DNA from 4 places in the Streptomyces globisporus C-1027 genome. Region 3 is predicted to be linked to each of the others. Evidence: riboswitches for the same ligand, from Rfam matches in the RefSeq annotation. Region 3 holds a riboswitch; each other region holds the start of a gene.
The links. A riboswitch is a leader RNA that binds a small molecule or an ion and turns the genes downstream of it on or off. The one in region 3 is predicted to bind cyclic di-AMP.
Positions count from the first base shown of each region.

Region 1: linked by a shared signal. The riboswitch ahead of WQO_RS16155 (M23 family metallopeptidase) and the one ahead of WQO_RS32470 (transglycosylase SLT domain-containing protein) in region 3 are both predicted to bind cyclic di-AMP.
Region 2: linked by a shared signal. The riboswitch ahead of WQO_RS30800 (LysM peptidoglycan-binding domain-containing M23 family metallopeptidase) and the one ahead of WQO_RS32470 (transglycosylase SLT domain-containing protein) in region 3 are both predicted to bind cyclic di-AMP.
Region 4: linked by a shared signal. The riboswitch ahead of WQO_RS27075 (M23 family metallopeptidase) and the one ahead of WQO_RS32470 (transglycosylase SLT domain-containing protein) in region 3 are both predicted to bind cyclic di-AMP.

Region 1 is NZ_CP013738.1:3,732,023-3,735,658, forward strand. Features, by position in the region: gene WQO_RS16150 (aldo/keto reductase) at 1-590, opposite strand, end outside; gene WQO_RS16155 (M23 family metallopeptidase) at 831-1,862, opposite strand; cyclic di-AMP (ydaO/yuaA leader) riboswitch at 1,875-2,025, opposite strand; gene WQO_RS16160 (PP2C family protein-serine/threonine phosphatase) at 2,302-3,528, opposite strand.
Region 2 is NZ_CP013738.1:6,980,030-6,983,665, reverse strand. Features, by position in the region: gene WQO_RS30805 (SGNH/GDSL hydrolase family protein) at 1-725, opposite strand, end outside; gene WQO_RS30800 (LysM peptidoglycan-binding domain-containing M23 family metallopeptidase) at 888-1,847, opposite strand; cyclic di-AMP (ydaO/yuaA leader) riboswitch at 1,851-2,011, opposite strand; gene WQO_RS30795 (tyrosine-protein phosphatase) at 2,456-3,268, shown strand; gene WQO_RS36490 (DUF6126 family protein) at 3,303-3,476, opposite strand; gene WQO_RS30790 (helix-turn-helix domain-containing protein) at 3,540-3,636, opposite strand, start outside.
Region 3 is NZ_CP013738.1:7,347,434-7,351,069, forward strand. Features, by position in the region: gene WQO_RS32465 (FAD-dependent oxidoreductase) at 1-849, opposite strand, end outside; cyclic di-AMP (ydaO/yuaA leader) riboswitch at 1,333-1,491, shown strand; gene WQO_RS32470 (transglycosylase SLT domain-containing protein) at 1,495-2,331, shown strand; gene WQO_RS32475 (GMC oxidoreductase) at 2,494-3,636, shown strand, end outside.
Region 4 is NZ_CP013738.1:6,135,620-6,139,255, forward strand. Features, by position in the region: gene WQO_RS27070 (M16 family metallopeptidase) at 1-1,078, shown strand, start outside; cyclic di-AMP (ydaO/yuaA leader) riboswitch at 1,322-1,488, shown strand; gene WQO_RS27075 (M23 family metallopeptidase) at 1,503-2,318, shown strand; gene WQO_RS27080 (GntR family transcriptional regulator) at 2,499-3,206, shown strand; gene WQO_RS27085 (HPr family phosphocarrier protein) at 3,391-3,636, opposite strand, start outside.

The DNA of each region.
Region 1 (3,636 bases), 3.6 Mb from region 3:
AGCGCGCCCTCGTAGGTGGAGCGGGAGACCAGGTTGTAGTGCGGTTGGAGCGCCACGTACCGGGCGAGGCCCTCGCGCTCGGAGAAGGCGAGGGAGGCCGCGAGGCGCTCGGGGCTGATGTTGGAGGCGGCGATGTGGCGCACCTTGCCGTCCTTCACCAGCTGGTCGAGGGCGGTGATGATCTCCTCGACCGGGACGGTCTCGTCGTCGAAGTGCGTGTAGTAGAGGTCGATGTGGTCGGTGCCGAGCCGGCGCAGCGATGCCTCGGCCGCGCCCTTGATCGTGCCGGCCGACAGCCCCCGGAAGTCGGGGTGGGCGCCGGCCTTGGTGGCGACGACGATGTCGGACCGGTTGGAGCGGGAGGCGAGCCACTTGCCGATGACGGTCTCCGACTCGCCGCCCCGGTTGCCCTCGACCCAGGCGGAGTAGGCGTCGGCGGTGTCGATGAAGTTGCCGCCGGCCGCGACGTACGCGTCCAGGACGGCGAAGGACTGTTCCTCGTCCGCCGTCCAGCCGAAGACGTTGCCGCCGAGGGCGAGGGGGAAGACCTGGAGGCCGGAGGTGCCGAGGGGGGTGTGCGCGGAAGTCATGTGAGAGTTCAACGGGCCGGTCGGAGGACGGTATTCCTGCCTCGGCCGTGCGGAAGGATGAATTCCGCCGCGTACGCCCATCATGATCCACGCACGGGCCTGTCGCCCCCTCCCCGTCCCCGTCCCCGGACAGACCGGCAGCCCTGACGTCGGGGGGTGTGCGTCAGGGCTGCCGGGGTTTCGGGACGGGCCGCCGGAGAAGGGCGGCCCGGGGCCGGCGGCGCGCGCCGGCCCGGGGGCTCAGACCGAGAGGCCCTTGCTGGTCAGCCAGGCCATCGGGTCCATCGCGGAGCCGCCCGCGGTGCGGACCTCCAGGTGGAGGTGGACGCCGGTCACGTTGCCGGTGGCACCCATGCGGCCGATGGTCTCGCCGGTGGTGACCTTCTGGCCGACCGAGACGTCGATCGAGGACTGGTGGGCGTACCAGATCTCCGTGCCGTCATCGAGCTGGAGCACCGTGCGGTAGCCGTACGAACCGGACCAGCCGGCCGACGTGATCGTGCCGCTGTGCACGGCCTTGAGCGGCGAACCGGCCGAACCGGCGAAGTCGAGGCCGGTGTGCTGGCCGGAGGACCACATCGCACCGGACTGACCGTAGGTCGAGCTGATCGTGTAGGAGGAGGCCGGCAGGGAGAAGCTGGCGGCGAGCTTGGCGAGACGCTCCTCCTCCGCCTTCTTCTTCGCCGCTTCCTCCGCCGCCTTCTTCTTCGCGGCGGCGTCGGCCTCGGCCTCGTCCTGCTGCTTCTTGGCCTCTTCCGCCGCCTTCTCGGCCGCGGCCTTCTCGGCTGCCGCCTTGGCCTCGGCGTCGGCGCTGGCCTGCTGCTGCTCGGCCTGCTGGAGGATCCGGGCGCGCAGCGCCTCGCCGGCGTCGGTGCCCTGCTCGGCCTCGGCGCTGGTGAGCCCGGCGGTGGTGAGCGGCGCGGCCGCGGCGACCGGGGCGGCCTCCGCTTCGTCGGACATGAAGGACCCGACGCCGGGAAGGGACTTGGCGTCGGGGAGGTTGTCCGCGATGGAATCGGGAAGAGAGATGGAGACGGGAGCCTTGTCCTGAGCGGTGGCCATGCCCCCCGCTCCGACGGCCGCTATGACGCCGACCCCGAGGACGGTGGAGCTACGGGCCAGACCACGCTGCTTGGCGACGCGGTGCCTGCCGCGCACGGGACGGATGGAGTCCTCGGTGGGATTCCACTCCCCCACGGACCGCTCGGCGCCACCGTAGCTGTCGGTGCTGAAGGGTGACGGGGCCTCAGGGGCAGGCTTGTTGGACGCCACGTGGGCGCACTCCTTTCCTTCCTTCTCGCCTACCGGGTTAGCTGACGGGTTCGGAGCAGGAAGGTCTCCTACGGGCCCCTCCGCCTCTCACGAGACGCAGGCGTCCGATTCACCCCATGTAGTGGGTCCCCGGTTCCCTTGCGGAATTCGGCGCTCGCGCGCGGCGCCGTCCCTGACGACGGCTGTGACGACCGCGCTGCGTTATCGAACGTTAATAGACACCCGGACCCGATTCCAAGCTGTTCCTGTTGATCATTAACGAACAGGGGTGGGAGGTACGGGGCACAAGCGGGCGGAATCGGGCGACTTGACCGGGGCTCAGCCACATGCCTTTTTCTGACGGTGTATCAAATGTTATGCGGAGCGGTGCGCTTCGATTACGCACCGTGTCATCGCTGCGAGTTGCGAGTTCAGCGCGCCGGCGGACAGCCGCGCCACGTCAGCGGGCCGCGTCCTCGTCGCCCCGGCCCACGATCTTCACCGTCGTCCGGCGCACGGGCTGCCCCTCCGCCGGCCGGCCGACCGCGATCAGCGCCATGTCGTCCGTGGCGTGCCCGCCGGTGTGCAGCCGTACGTCGTCGGTCAGCGCCGACAGCAGCTCCTCCGGCCCCGGGAAGATCCGGCCGCGCAGCCGGGCCGCCGGATCGTAGAAGACCCCGTTGGCGTCCCGGGCCTCGGACAGGCCGTCCGTGAAGGCGAGGAGCGTCGCCCCGGGAGGCATCACCCACTCGTCGGCGCGGTCCGGCCACACCCCGAGGTCCATCCCCAGCGGCAGCGCGGGCACCGAGGGCGCCAGCACCTCCAGGGCCCCGTCCGCGTGGAGCAGGATCGGCTCGGGGTGGCCGCGGTTGACCAGGCGGACCGTGGCCGCCCCGGGCGGGATCTCGGCCAGTACGGCGGTGATGAACCCCTCCATGGCGTCCAGCCCGTACTGCCGCGTCCCCTCCCGGGCCAGCGCCCGCTCCAGCCGCTGGGCCACGCCCTCCAGCGAACGCTCCTGTTCGGCGGCCTCCCGGAACGACCCGATGATCACCGCCACCGCCCCGACGGCGTCCAGCCCCTTGCCGCGGACGTCGCCGACCACGACGCGCACGCCGTACGGGGTGTCCGCGACGGCGTACAGGTCGCCGCCCACGAACTCGTCCGCCTGCGCCGCCTCGTACCGTGCGGCCACCTGGAGTCCGCCGATCCGCTCGGCGGGCGTCGGCAGCACGGCCCGCATGGCGGTCTCCGCGACGGCCCGGGCCGAGGCGAGCTGCTCGTTGCCGCGCCGCACGACGCCGTTGATGACGAGGGCCAGGACCGAGCCCGTGAGCACGGTGAGCATCTCGATGACCGGGACGACCTGCGTGGACGTCCCGTCGGAGATCCGCATCACGATGACGGAGATGACCGCGGCGATCCCGGTGCGGACGGTCCGGGACAGCGAGAAGAACGGGGCGGCGATCAGCGGGGCCGCGACGAAGAGGGGGACGGCGGTGAAGTTGGGCGGGGCGAGCGAGTCGAACAGCAGTCCGCCGATGATCAGCAGGGCGGGCAGCATCCGGATGAACCGCCCGGTGCCCCGTCCGCCGCCGGACGCCAGCTCCCCCTCCCGGGATCCGAGCACCGCACGGCCCACGGCGTCCATGCTCCCCGCCGCCCCGCTGCGCCGTCCCTCGGCCATCCCCACCTGTGCACTCCTGCCCGGTCCACCCACGGCTGCGGACGGTACCGCTCCCTGTCCAGGCTTCCCGGAGCCGCGCCGAGCGGCGACCGGGCATCGGCCGAATAG
Region 2 (3,636 bases), 370 kb from region 3:
CGCCGCTCGTCGAAGGGGCGGCGCTGGGCCTGCGGCGGCCAGGGCTGGTCGGGGTCGGCGGGCACCTCGTGGCCGAGGACCTGGGCGGCGCGGAGCGCGACGCGGGTGTGTCCCTCGGGCGACAGGTGCAGCCGGTCGGCGTCCCACGCGCGGCGGTCCTGGACGGAGCGCAGCGACCACAGGTCCAGCACGGGGCACTGGTAGCGGTCGGCGATGGCCCGCAGATGGACGTTGTACGTGGCGATCTTGCCGCGCATGTGGCGCAGCACCGGGACGCCCCGGGTGTCGAAGCCGGTGGTGACCATGACCGTGCCGACGGCGTTGCTCAGATCGGCGACGGCCCGCTCGAAGCGCTCGGCGAGATCGTCGGGGTCGGCGCCGGGCCGGATGATGTCGTTGCCGCCCGCGCAGAAGCTGACCAGGTCGGGGGCCAGTTCCTTGGCCCGCGGGAGCTGCTCTTCGACGATCTGGTCGAGGAGGCGTCCTCGTACGGCGAGATTGGCGTAGCGGAAGTCCCCGTGCGGGGAGTCCTCGTACGGGGCGTCCGCGGGGCCGACCGGGTCGGGGGCCGGGAGCCGGTCGGCGAGAAGCACCGCGAAGCGGTCCGCCCACCCGACAAAGGTCCCGTCGGGGCCGGGGTCGCCGACGCCCTCGGTGAAACTGTCGCCGATCGCCGCGTACGACCCGATGGTGTGCTGCTGGTTGTTTCTCGAATCGACTGCCACAAGGACGTATCCTGCATCGTCCGATGTGACCTACGCGACCGTAATACGGGGTTGACGGGTGGTGAGATAGACCACCCGGTCAGTTTTCGGTAAACCCGGAATAAAGCGAGGGGCGGTGCGCCGCCGCGCACCGCCCCTCGGACACTTCTCGTCGCCGCTCGGTCAGACGGAGACGCCGTGCTGACGCAGGTAGGCGATCGGGTCGACGTCCGAGCCGTAGCTCGGGCCGGTGCGGACCTCGAAGTGCAGGTGCGGGCCGGTGGAGTTGCCGGTGGAGCCGGAGAGGCCGATCTGCTGGCCGCCGGTGACGGTCTGGCCGACCGAGACGTTCAGCGAGGACTGGTGGGCGTACTGGGAGTACATGCCGTCCTCGTGCTTGATGACGACCTCGTTGCCGTACGAGCCGCTGTTGCCGGCCGAGACGACGGTGCCCGGGCCGATGGCGAGGACGGGGGTGCCGGAGGCGGCCTGGAAGTCCGAGCCGGTGTGGTAGCCGCTGGACCAGCTGGCACCGGAAGCGCGGTACTGGGTGGTGACGTCGGCGTTGGCCAGCGGGGCGGACCAGCCGGAGCCGGTGGCCTCGGAGGAGCCGGTCTGCGCCGAGGCGCCGGAGCCCTCGGAGTCGTCGGCGGAGATGGTGTCGCCCTTCGGGGCCTCTTCCTTCGGCGCGGCCTTCGGGGCCGGTTCGGCCTTCTTCGGGGCGGCCTTGGGAGCGGCGGACTTCTCGGCCGGGGCGGAGCCCTTGGCGCCGAGGGTCAGCTTCATGCCCGGGTGGATCAGGCTGGGGTTGTCGCCGACGGTGGAGCGGTTGTCCTGGTAGAGCTTCTCCCACCCGCCCTTGAGCTGGTGCTCGGCGGCGATCTTCGACAGGTAGTCGCCGGCGACGACGGCGTACGTCTTCGGGGCGGCCTTCGACGCGGCGGGGGCGGCGGCCGGAGCGGTGTGCGCGGCGGCGACCGAGGCGGCGGCCGGCTTGGCGGCCGGGGCGGTCTGGCCGGCGGCGTTCGCGGCGGTGGCGCCGATGAGCGGGAGGGCGAGTGCGGCGCCGCCGGCCCCTGCGGCGAGGACGCCGCGGGAGATCGGGCCGGACTTCGGACGACGGTGCTTACCCTTTGCGGGCATGGGGAAGTTCCTCTCCGGCGCCTGCGAGGTGAGCTGTCGGGTTCGGGCTGGAGATGCCCGGTCGCATTGCGGCGACTTCACCCCTAGCCGGTCCGGATCTCTCCGGGTCGGCGGCTTACCTGGTTCCCCCGCTCCTGCCACACGTGAGTGGGTGGGTGCGAATTCCGGGCGGCGGCAGGATTAGGCGATCCGTCCGGATTGACGGTGACCGTAAACCGGTCAGGACGGGCGGAACAAGCCATCGGTTGCGCGGCGGAATCATCGATTCGATATCGCTCCGGATTTCCCGTCACACTCCGTGGATTACGGATCTTGGATTTCCGTACGGACAACGGGAATGTCCGACGGCGCGCTCACCACGGACCGTCACGGATATGATCCCGCTCACCTCCGAAATCCCATCTCCCCCATTAGCGGGGCACGTTCTGCTAAATGCCCCAATACGGACATGCTGGGGACGGAGCCCCTGACGCCACATCAGCCCGGCCTCCCCGGTACCCGTCGCCGGGGAGGCGGCCGTGATGATTTTCCGCCGAATCGATGTCGTATCGTCACGGGAGCGCCCTCGCCGGAGAGCCGCGCCGACGCCCGAGATCCCAGGAGCCCCCGTGACGCAGCAGGTGCCGCAGGTCCCGCCGACAGAGACCGTGCTGACCGGAGTCCGCAACTTCCGCGATGTGGGCGGGCTCCCCACGGCGGACGGGCGGCGCACCGCCTTCGGCCGGCTCTACCGCAGCGGCCATCTGGCGCACGCCACCGCCGAGGACGCGGCCTTCCTCGACGGCCTTGGACTGCACACGGTCTTCGACTTCCGCCACTCCGCCGACCACAAGCTCGACGGGTACGACATCGAGCTGACCGGTGTCCGCAATGTCAGCATTCCGCTCTCGGACCCGGCCGACGGCGCGGAGTTCTGGCGGCTGGTGGGCAGCGGGAACATCGAGCAGCTGCGGTCAGTCCTCTCGGGCGGCAAGGGCGTCGACCGCATGATCCGGATGTACCGCGCGACGATCGAGGACCGCACCGCCGAGCACAGCCGGGTGCTGCACGCCCTGGCCGAGGACAGCGTCCCGGCGCTGATGCACTGCGCGGCGGGCAAGGACCGGGCCGGCCTCTCGATCGCGGTCGCCCTGCTCGCGGTCGGCGTCGTTCCCGAGGCGATCGAGGAGGACTACCTCAAGTCCGACGATCTCCACCGCCGGTACAAGGTGAAGCGCTCCGACCCGTCCGGGGCCGGCATGTCGCCCGAGGTGCTGGAACTGCTGGACCCGCTGTTCGGGGCGCGGCCGGCCTATCTCGCGGCGGCCTTCACGGCCATCGAGGAGAACTGGGGAACGACGGACCGCTATCTGTCCGAGGGGCTGAAGATCTCCCCCGAGACCCGGGAGCGGCTGCGCGAGCGGCTGCTCGACGAGGGCTGACCCCTCCGGCGACCGCTCGCCCCGTGGTGGTCCGTCACTTGCTCCCGGCCACCACGAAGAGCAGGTAGAGGAAGGCCGCGACGAGGTGGCCCGCCACCAGATAGGCGAAGAGCCGGATGATGACGCCGCGCGGCATCCGCTTCTCCTGCGGGTCCTCGTTCACGCGGCGTCCGGGGCCCAGCGGGTCGTAGTGCTCGGAATCGGACATGACGGTCCTCTCTGTCGGCCTCGCGGCCGGTGGAGTGAAGGGTGGGCCGGCAGGGACGGCCGGTCAGCGCGGGTGCAGTCCGCTGCCGAGGCAGAGCTCGGCGGCGGGACTCTGCAGCAGGGAGTGGACGAAGAGCAGCTCCGCGCCGCAGCGGTCGACG
Region 3 (3,636 bases):
GCCGTCCTCGCCCAGGATCTCGACCGGGGACTCGAAGAAGTGCAGGAACAGCTTGTGCGGGCGGTCGCCGACATCGCGGATCGCCCAGTTCTCCAGGGTCTGCGCGACCATGTTGGCCTGCTTGTTCTCGCGGCGGGTCGCGATGGAGCCCTCGTCGTACTCGATGTCCTCGGGGTTGACGATGACCTCGATGTTGGGGGAGTGGTCCAGCTCCCGCAGTTCCATCGGGCTGAACTTGGCCTGCGCCGGGCCACGCCGCCCGAACACATGCACCTCCAGCGCCTTGTTCTGCTTGAGACCCTGGTACACGTTGTCCGGGATCTCGGTGGGCAGCAGCTCGTCGGCCGTCTTGGCCAGGACCCGGGCCACGTCCAGGGCCACGTTCCCGACGCCGAGCACGGCGACCTTCTCCGCGGTGAGCGGCCAGGTGCGCGGGACCTCGGGGTGCCCGTCGTACCAGGAGACGAACTCGGCCGCTCCGTAGGACCCGTCCAGCTCGATGCCGGGGATGTCGAGCGCGCGGTCGGCCTCGGCGCCGGTGGAGAAGATCACCGCGTCGTAGAACGACCGCAGGTCGTCCAGGCCGATGTCGTGCGGGTAGCTGACGTTCCCGAAGAGCCGGATCTGGGGCTTGTCCAGCACCTGGTGCAGGGCCTTCACGATCCCCTTGATCCGCGGGTGGTCGGGGGCCACGCCGTAGCGGATGAGGCCGAAGGGTGCGGGCATGCGCTCGAAGAGGTCGATGGAGACCCCAGGGTCCTGGCAGACCTCGGATTTGAGCAGCGCGTCCGCAGCGTAGATACCGGCGGGGCCGGCTCCGACAATGGCGACGCGGACGGGGCGTGTCATGGCGTGGTGATCCTTCGGGGCGGGCGAACGCGGGCAGGTACAGCGTACGTCGGAGGTAAGGGTTGGCTTACTAGTCTCCACCCCACACCGTAAGCGATCGCCGCGCGGGCCCTTCGACCGGCCCCGCCTGGAGTGCCCGTTTAGTCGGTTTCGTTATTCCGAAATGGTCGATTTGACCCCTATGGGGCTCCTGGTTAATAAAGGGCTTATATGGGTTGCTGGGGTATTTGCTGGGGTGTGATTTCGCCACCTACGCGAGGGAGTGGTGAGCGTCACGTCCGCGAGGGCGGACGTCGAAGCGGACGTATCGGTTCCCTTCTGTGCGAGGAAAGTTGACGCCACGACGGCGCGGCCCGATCCGGGAATTCCGTTATTCGATCATGCGCGGAATAGGGAATCCGGAATGCGGGGCTTGTTCCGTCCGATGTTTCTCGCCTACGGTCACCGTCAATCCGGATGGAACGCCGAATCCTGCCGCCGTCCGGGAATCCGAAACCCACTCACGTACGGCAGGAGCGGGGGACCCAGGTAAGTCGCCGATCCGTAACCGGAACGGCTTGGGGTGAAGTCGCACGACCATGCGGCCAGACATCTCCCGTCTGAACCCGACAGCTCACCTCGCAGGCGCCGGAGAGGAAATCCCCCATGCCCGCACAGGGTAAGCACCGTCGTCCCAAGTCCACCTCGCTCGGCCGCGGCCTTGCCGCCGTGACCACCGGTGGAGCCGTCCTCGCTCTCCCGGTGATCGGTGCCACCAGCGCCTTCGCCGCTCCCGCGCCTGCCGCCGCACCGCAGGCCGTGGCGCCCGCCGCGGTGGTCGCCCAGGCGAATTCCGCAGCGAAGGCCGCCCCCGCCAAGCATTCCGTGGTGGCCGGCGAAACCCTTTCCAAGATCGCCCGTGAGCATTCCGTCAGCGGCGGCTGGGAGAAGCTGTACGAAGGCAACCGGAAGATCATCGGATCGAATCCCGACCTCATTCACCCGGGTATCAAGCTGGTCATCGGGGCCAAGTCCGCCGCCTCGTCGGACGGCAAGGCATCCAAGGCTTCCCCGTCCGCCGCGCGCGGTGCTTCGGCGGACCGCGCGGACCGTTCGGAGCGTATCGAAGCAGCCCCCGTGGCAAAGGCTGCTCCGGCCGCCGCGAAGGAGGCCGTCACCTACACGAACGACCTCGACGGCTGGATCAAGGAATCCCTGGCGATCATGGCCGAGCAGGGCATCCCCGGCACCTACGAGGGCATCCACCGCAACATCATGCGCGAGTCCTCCGGCAACCCGGCCGCCATCAACAACTGGGACTCCAACGCGGTCAAGGGCACCCCGTCCAAGGGGCTGCTCCAGGTCATCGACCCGACGTTCCAGGCCTACCACGTGCCCGGCACCTCGACCGACAGCTACGACCCGGTCGCCAACATCACGGCCGCGTGCAACTACGCCGCGGACCGCTACGGCTCGATCGACAACGTCTTCGGCGCCTACTGATCCTCCCGCGACCCGACAGCACGAAGGGGCCCCGGACCGCACGGTCCGGGGCCCCTTCGTGCTGTCGGGGTGTCGCCGGGAAGTTACCCCCAAGTTTCTCGTGACTTACCACGCGAACGGCAGTAGAACCTGTTGCACTCTGCCGAAAGTGAGAGAGGTCACATGAGCGACACTGCCATACAGGACAGCGGGGCCAAAGGTGTTTCGCGTCGAAGATTCATCACTGGAACAGGTTCTCTTCTGGGGGCCGCGGCGATCGTCGGAAACGCTCCACGGGCGTGGGCGGGCGTCCGTGCGGCTGCGGCGCCGATCGGGTCCGGGGCCCATGTGGCGGTCCTGGTCATCGGCACCGGATACGGCGGCTCCGTGGCCGCCCTCCGGCTCGCCGAGGCGGGCACGGACGTCCACATGGTCGAGATGGGCATGGCCTGGGACACCCCCGGCGCGGACGGCAAGATCTTCGCCAACACCACCAGGCCGGACGACCGCTCCTTCTGGCTGCGCACCCGCACCAAGCAGCCGCTGAGCAACTTCCTCGGCTTCCCCATCGACAAGAGCGTCAACCGCTACACCGGCATCCTCGACGCCGAGGAGTTCGGCGGCATCACGGTCTACCAGGGCCGGGGCGTCGGCGGTGGATCCCTGGTCAACGGCGGTATGGCCGTCACCCCGCGCCGGGAGAACTTCGGCGCGATCCTCCCGACGGTGAACGCCGCGGAGATGTACAGCACCTACTACCCGCGCGCCAACAGCGGGTTGGGCGTCACCACCATCGACCCCGCCTGGTTCGACAGCGTCGACTGCTACCAGTACGCCAGGGTCGGCCGAAAACACGCCCAGCGCTCCGGCTTCCCGTTCCTCTTCGTGCCCGCCGTCTACGACTGGGACTACATGAAGCAGGAGGCGGCCGGAACCGTACCCAAGTCAGCGCTGGACGCCGAGATCCTCTACGGCAACAACTACGGCAAGAAATCGCTCCAGAAGACCTACATCGACCGGATCAGAGCCACCGGACGGGTCACCATCTCCCCGCTCCACAAGGTCACCACCGTCACCCCGGCCCCCGGCGGCGGCTACACCGTGCTCATCGACCAGCTCGACACCGGCGGCCGGACCACCGTCACCAAGACCGTCACCGCGGACAAGGTGTTCTTCGCCGCGGGCAGCGTCGGCACCAGCAAACTGCTCGTCGGCCTGAAGGCCACCGGCGCACTGCCTCTCCTCAACGACGAGATCGGCAGGGGCTGGGGCGACAACGGCAACGTGATGTGCGGCCGGGCCAACCACCTCTGGGACCCGACCGGG
Region 4 (3,636 bases), 1.2 Mb from region 3:
CCACCCCGGCGTCCGGGTCTCCCTGGAGGTCCCGGCCTCCCGGCTGGCCAAGGCGCTCGGCCTGGTCGCCGAGGCGCTGCGGGCCCCCGCCTTCGCCGAGAGCGAGATCGAGCGCCTGGTGGGCAACCGCCTCGACGAGATCCCGCACGAGCACGCCAACCCGTCCCGGCGCGCGGCCAAGCAGCTCTCCAAGGAGCTGTTCCCGGCCACCGCCCGGATGTCCCGCCCGCGCCTGGGCACCGAGGAGACGGTCCGGCGGATCGACGCGGCCGCCGTGCGCGCCTTCTTCGACGCCCACATCCGCCCGTCCACCGCGACCGCCGTGATCGTCGGAGACCTGACCGACATCGACCTGGACGCGCTGCTGGCGGAGACCCTCGGCGACTGGTCGGGCAACACCGCCCAGGCCCGCCCGGTGCCGCCCATCACCGCGGACGACACCGGCCGCGTGGTCATCGTGGACCGCCCCGGCGCGGTCCAGACCCAGCTGCTGATCGGCCGCATCGGCGCCGACCGGCACGAGCGTGTGTGGCCCGCGCAGGTGCTCGGCACGTACTGCCTGGGCGGCACGCTCACCTCCCGGCTGGACCGGGTGCTGCGCGAGGAGAAGGGCTACACCTACGGCGTACGCGCCTTCGCCCAGGTGCTGCGCTCCTCCGGCCCCGACTCGGGCGGCGCCGCGATGCTCGCGATCAGCGGCTCGGTGGACACCGAGTCCACCGGACCGGCCCTGGACGACCTCTGGAAGGTCCTGCGGACGCTGGCCGCCGAGGGGCTGACCGACGCCGAGCGCGAGACGGCCGTGCAGAACCTGGTGGGCGTCGCCCCGCTGAAGTTCGAGACCGCCGCCTCCGTCGCGAGCACGCTGGCCGACCAGGTCGAGCAGCACCTCCCCGACGACTACCAGGCCCACCTCTACGCCCGGCTCGCCGAGACGGGCACCGTGGAGGCGACCGCCGCCGTGGTCAACGCCTTCCCGGTCGACAGGCTGGTCACGGTCCTCGTGGGAGACGCCTCGCGGATCGCCGAGCCGGTGAAGGCTCTCGGTATCGGAGAGGTGTCGGTCGTCACCGGCTGACACCGCCCGCGGAACCGGCCGCCACCGTGCGACCACCGCCGCGAACAGGACCCCGACGGAAGGAATTTCGTCGGGGTCCTGTGCTTTTGCCTGCTTGGTCTGCTTCGCACCCTTTTGGGGAGGTGGTTGCCTGTCTGCCCTGTGGGATGCGCGACAAATCTCCTTGTCCGTTTGGTGATGGGAAGTCGCCCCGCCTAGCGTCGGCCCGGCTGTCCGTCACCCGAATGCCGCAGCCGCGGCGCCGGGCAGTCATCGCCGAGTCCCCGTCAGGCGCGAGCCTGGGGAGCCGGGGACCCACGCAGTCCCTGGGGTGAATCGGAGGCCCGTGCCGCGAACCGGCGCGGGGATCCGTAGGAGACCTTCCTGCTCCGAACCCGTCAGCTAACCCGGTAGGCGAGAAGGAAGGAAAGGAACCAGCCCCTCCATGGCGTTCACCCGTGCCACCGGGAAGCACCGTGCCCCGAGCCGCCTCACGCGCCGGAGCGCCCAGGCCGCCGGCATCGCGGCCCTGGCCACCACCGGAGTCCTCGGCTCGCTGTCCTCCCCGGCCCTCGCGGCGGACTCCGAGGCCGCCAAGGTCGCCGACACCGGCCTCACCCAGGCCATCTCCCTCGACACCACCCTCGCCGAGCAGATCGACGCGCAGGCCCACGCCCAGCAGCGGCAGGCCGACGCGGTCGCGAAGGCGAAGGCCAAGGCGGCCGCAGAGGCCCGCGAGAAGGCCGCCAAGGCCAAGGCGAAGGCCGAGGCCGAGCGCAAGGCCGAGGCCCGCGCCAAAGAGGTCCGCGAGGAGAAGGCCCGCGCCGCCCGCGCCGCCGAGCGCGCCCGGCTGAACGCCTTCCACCTCCCGGTCGCCGGCTCCCACGTCACCACCGGCTACAACACCGGCGGCTCCCTCTGGTCCTCCGGCAGCCACTCCGGCGTGGACTTCCAGGCCGCCTCCGGCAGTTCCGTCGTCGCGGTCGGTTCCGGCACGGTCGTCGAGGCCGGCTGGGGCGGCGCGTACGGCAACAACATCGTGCTCCGGATGGCGGACGGCACCTACACCCAGTACGGCCACCTCTCCTCGATCGGCGTCTCCGTCGGCCAGAGCGTCTCCTCCGGCCAGCAGATCGGCCTCTCCGGCTCCACCGGCAACTCCACCGGCCCGCACCTGCACTTCGAGGCCCGCACCACCCCCGACTACGGCTCCGACATGGACCCCGTCGCCTACCTGCGCTCCCACGGTCTGAACGTCTGACCCCGCCCCGCGCGACCCACCGTCCGAAGGCCCCGGCACCCGCCGGGGCCTTCGGCAATTCCCGCGTGAAGATATCCGTGGATTCCGACCTGCCATCGGAAATTCCAGCGGATTGTCATAGAGTCACGGAACAGACGTCGGGCGGCCGCGTTTCGCGGGGATCAAGGCGGAGGTTCGGATATGCGCATTCCCGCGCATTCGGTATGCACGGCGATCCGTGACGACATCGTCTCCGGTGTCTACGAGCGCGGCAGCCGCCTCACCGAGGAGTTGCTGGCCCGCCGCTACGGGGTCTCCCGCGTCCCGGTCCGCGAGGCGCTGCGCACGCTGGAGTCCGAGGGGTTCGTGGTCACCCGCCGACACGCCGGCGCCTGTGTCGCCGAGCCCACCGTCCAGGAGGCCGCCGACCTCCTGGAGGTGCGGATGCTCCTGGAGCCGCTGGGCGCGGCCCGCGCAGCCCAGCGCCGTACCGAAGCCCACCTCAAGGTGCTGCGCGGTCTGGTCAGGCTGGGCCAGGAGCGGGCCCGCCGGGGCGAGGGCGAGGATCTGCGCTCGCTGGGCGGCTGGTTCCACGAGACCCTCGCCCAGGCCTCCGGCAGCCCCGGGCTCATCGCGCTGCTCACCCAGCTCCGGCACAAGATCGCCTGGATGTACGCGGTCGAGCAGCCGGCCCGCCCGGTCGAATCCTGGGCCGAGCGCGGCGCGATCGTCGACGCCGTGGCGCGCGGCGACGCGGAGCGGGCGAGGGCGCTGACCGCCCAGCACGCGGAACGCTCCACCGCCGAGCACCGGCTCCGCCGTGCGGATCTCCCGGGGCGCCGCGCCGCCCCCGTTCCCCCGGTGAGAAGTTCGCAACACGGCGTAAACACGGCGGGCGTCCGGCATTAACAGAAGCGCCGTATACAAAGAGAAGTAATTTCGGGGCGCCATTTCACGCTGCCCGCATTATCGAGGTGCGGATCTTCCCCGGGTCTTTCCCGATTCCCGGAAACGGAAGAGCCGTGGCCTGTGAAGGGATCACGGGTCACGGCTCTCGCGGGGGTCGCATCCGGACGGACCGGAGACGGAGGGGTCAGACGGTCTCCGGAAGCTCTTCCAGGCCCTCGGCGACCAGCTTCGCCAGCCGGTCCAGAGCGGCCTCGGCGTCGTCCGCGTCGGACGCGAGCACGATCTCCTCGCCACCCTGCGCGCCCAGACCGAGCACGGCCAGCATGGAGGCGGCGTTCACCGGGTTGCCGTCGGCCTTGGAGATCGTCACGGGGACGCCGGAGGCCGTGGCGGCACGGACGAAGATGGAAGCGGGGCGGGCGTGCAGGCC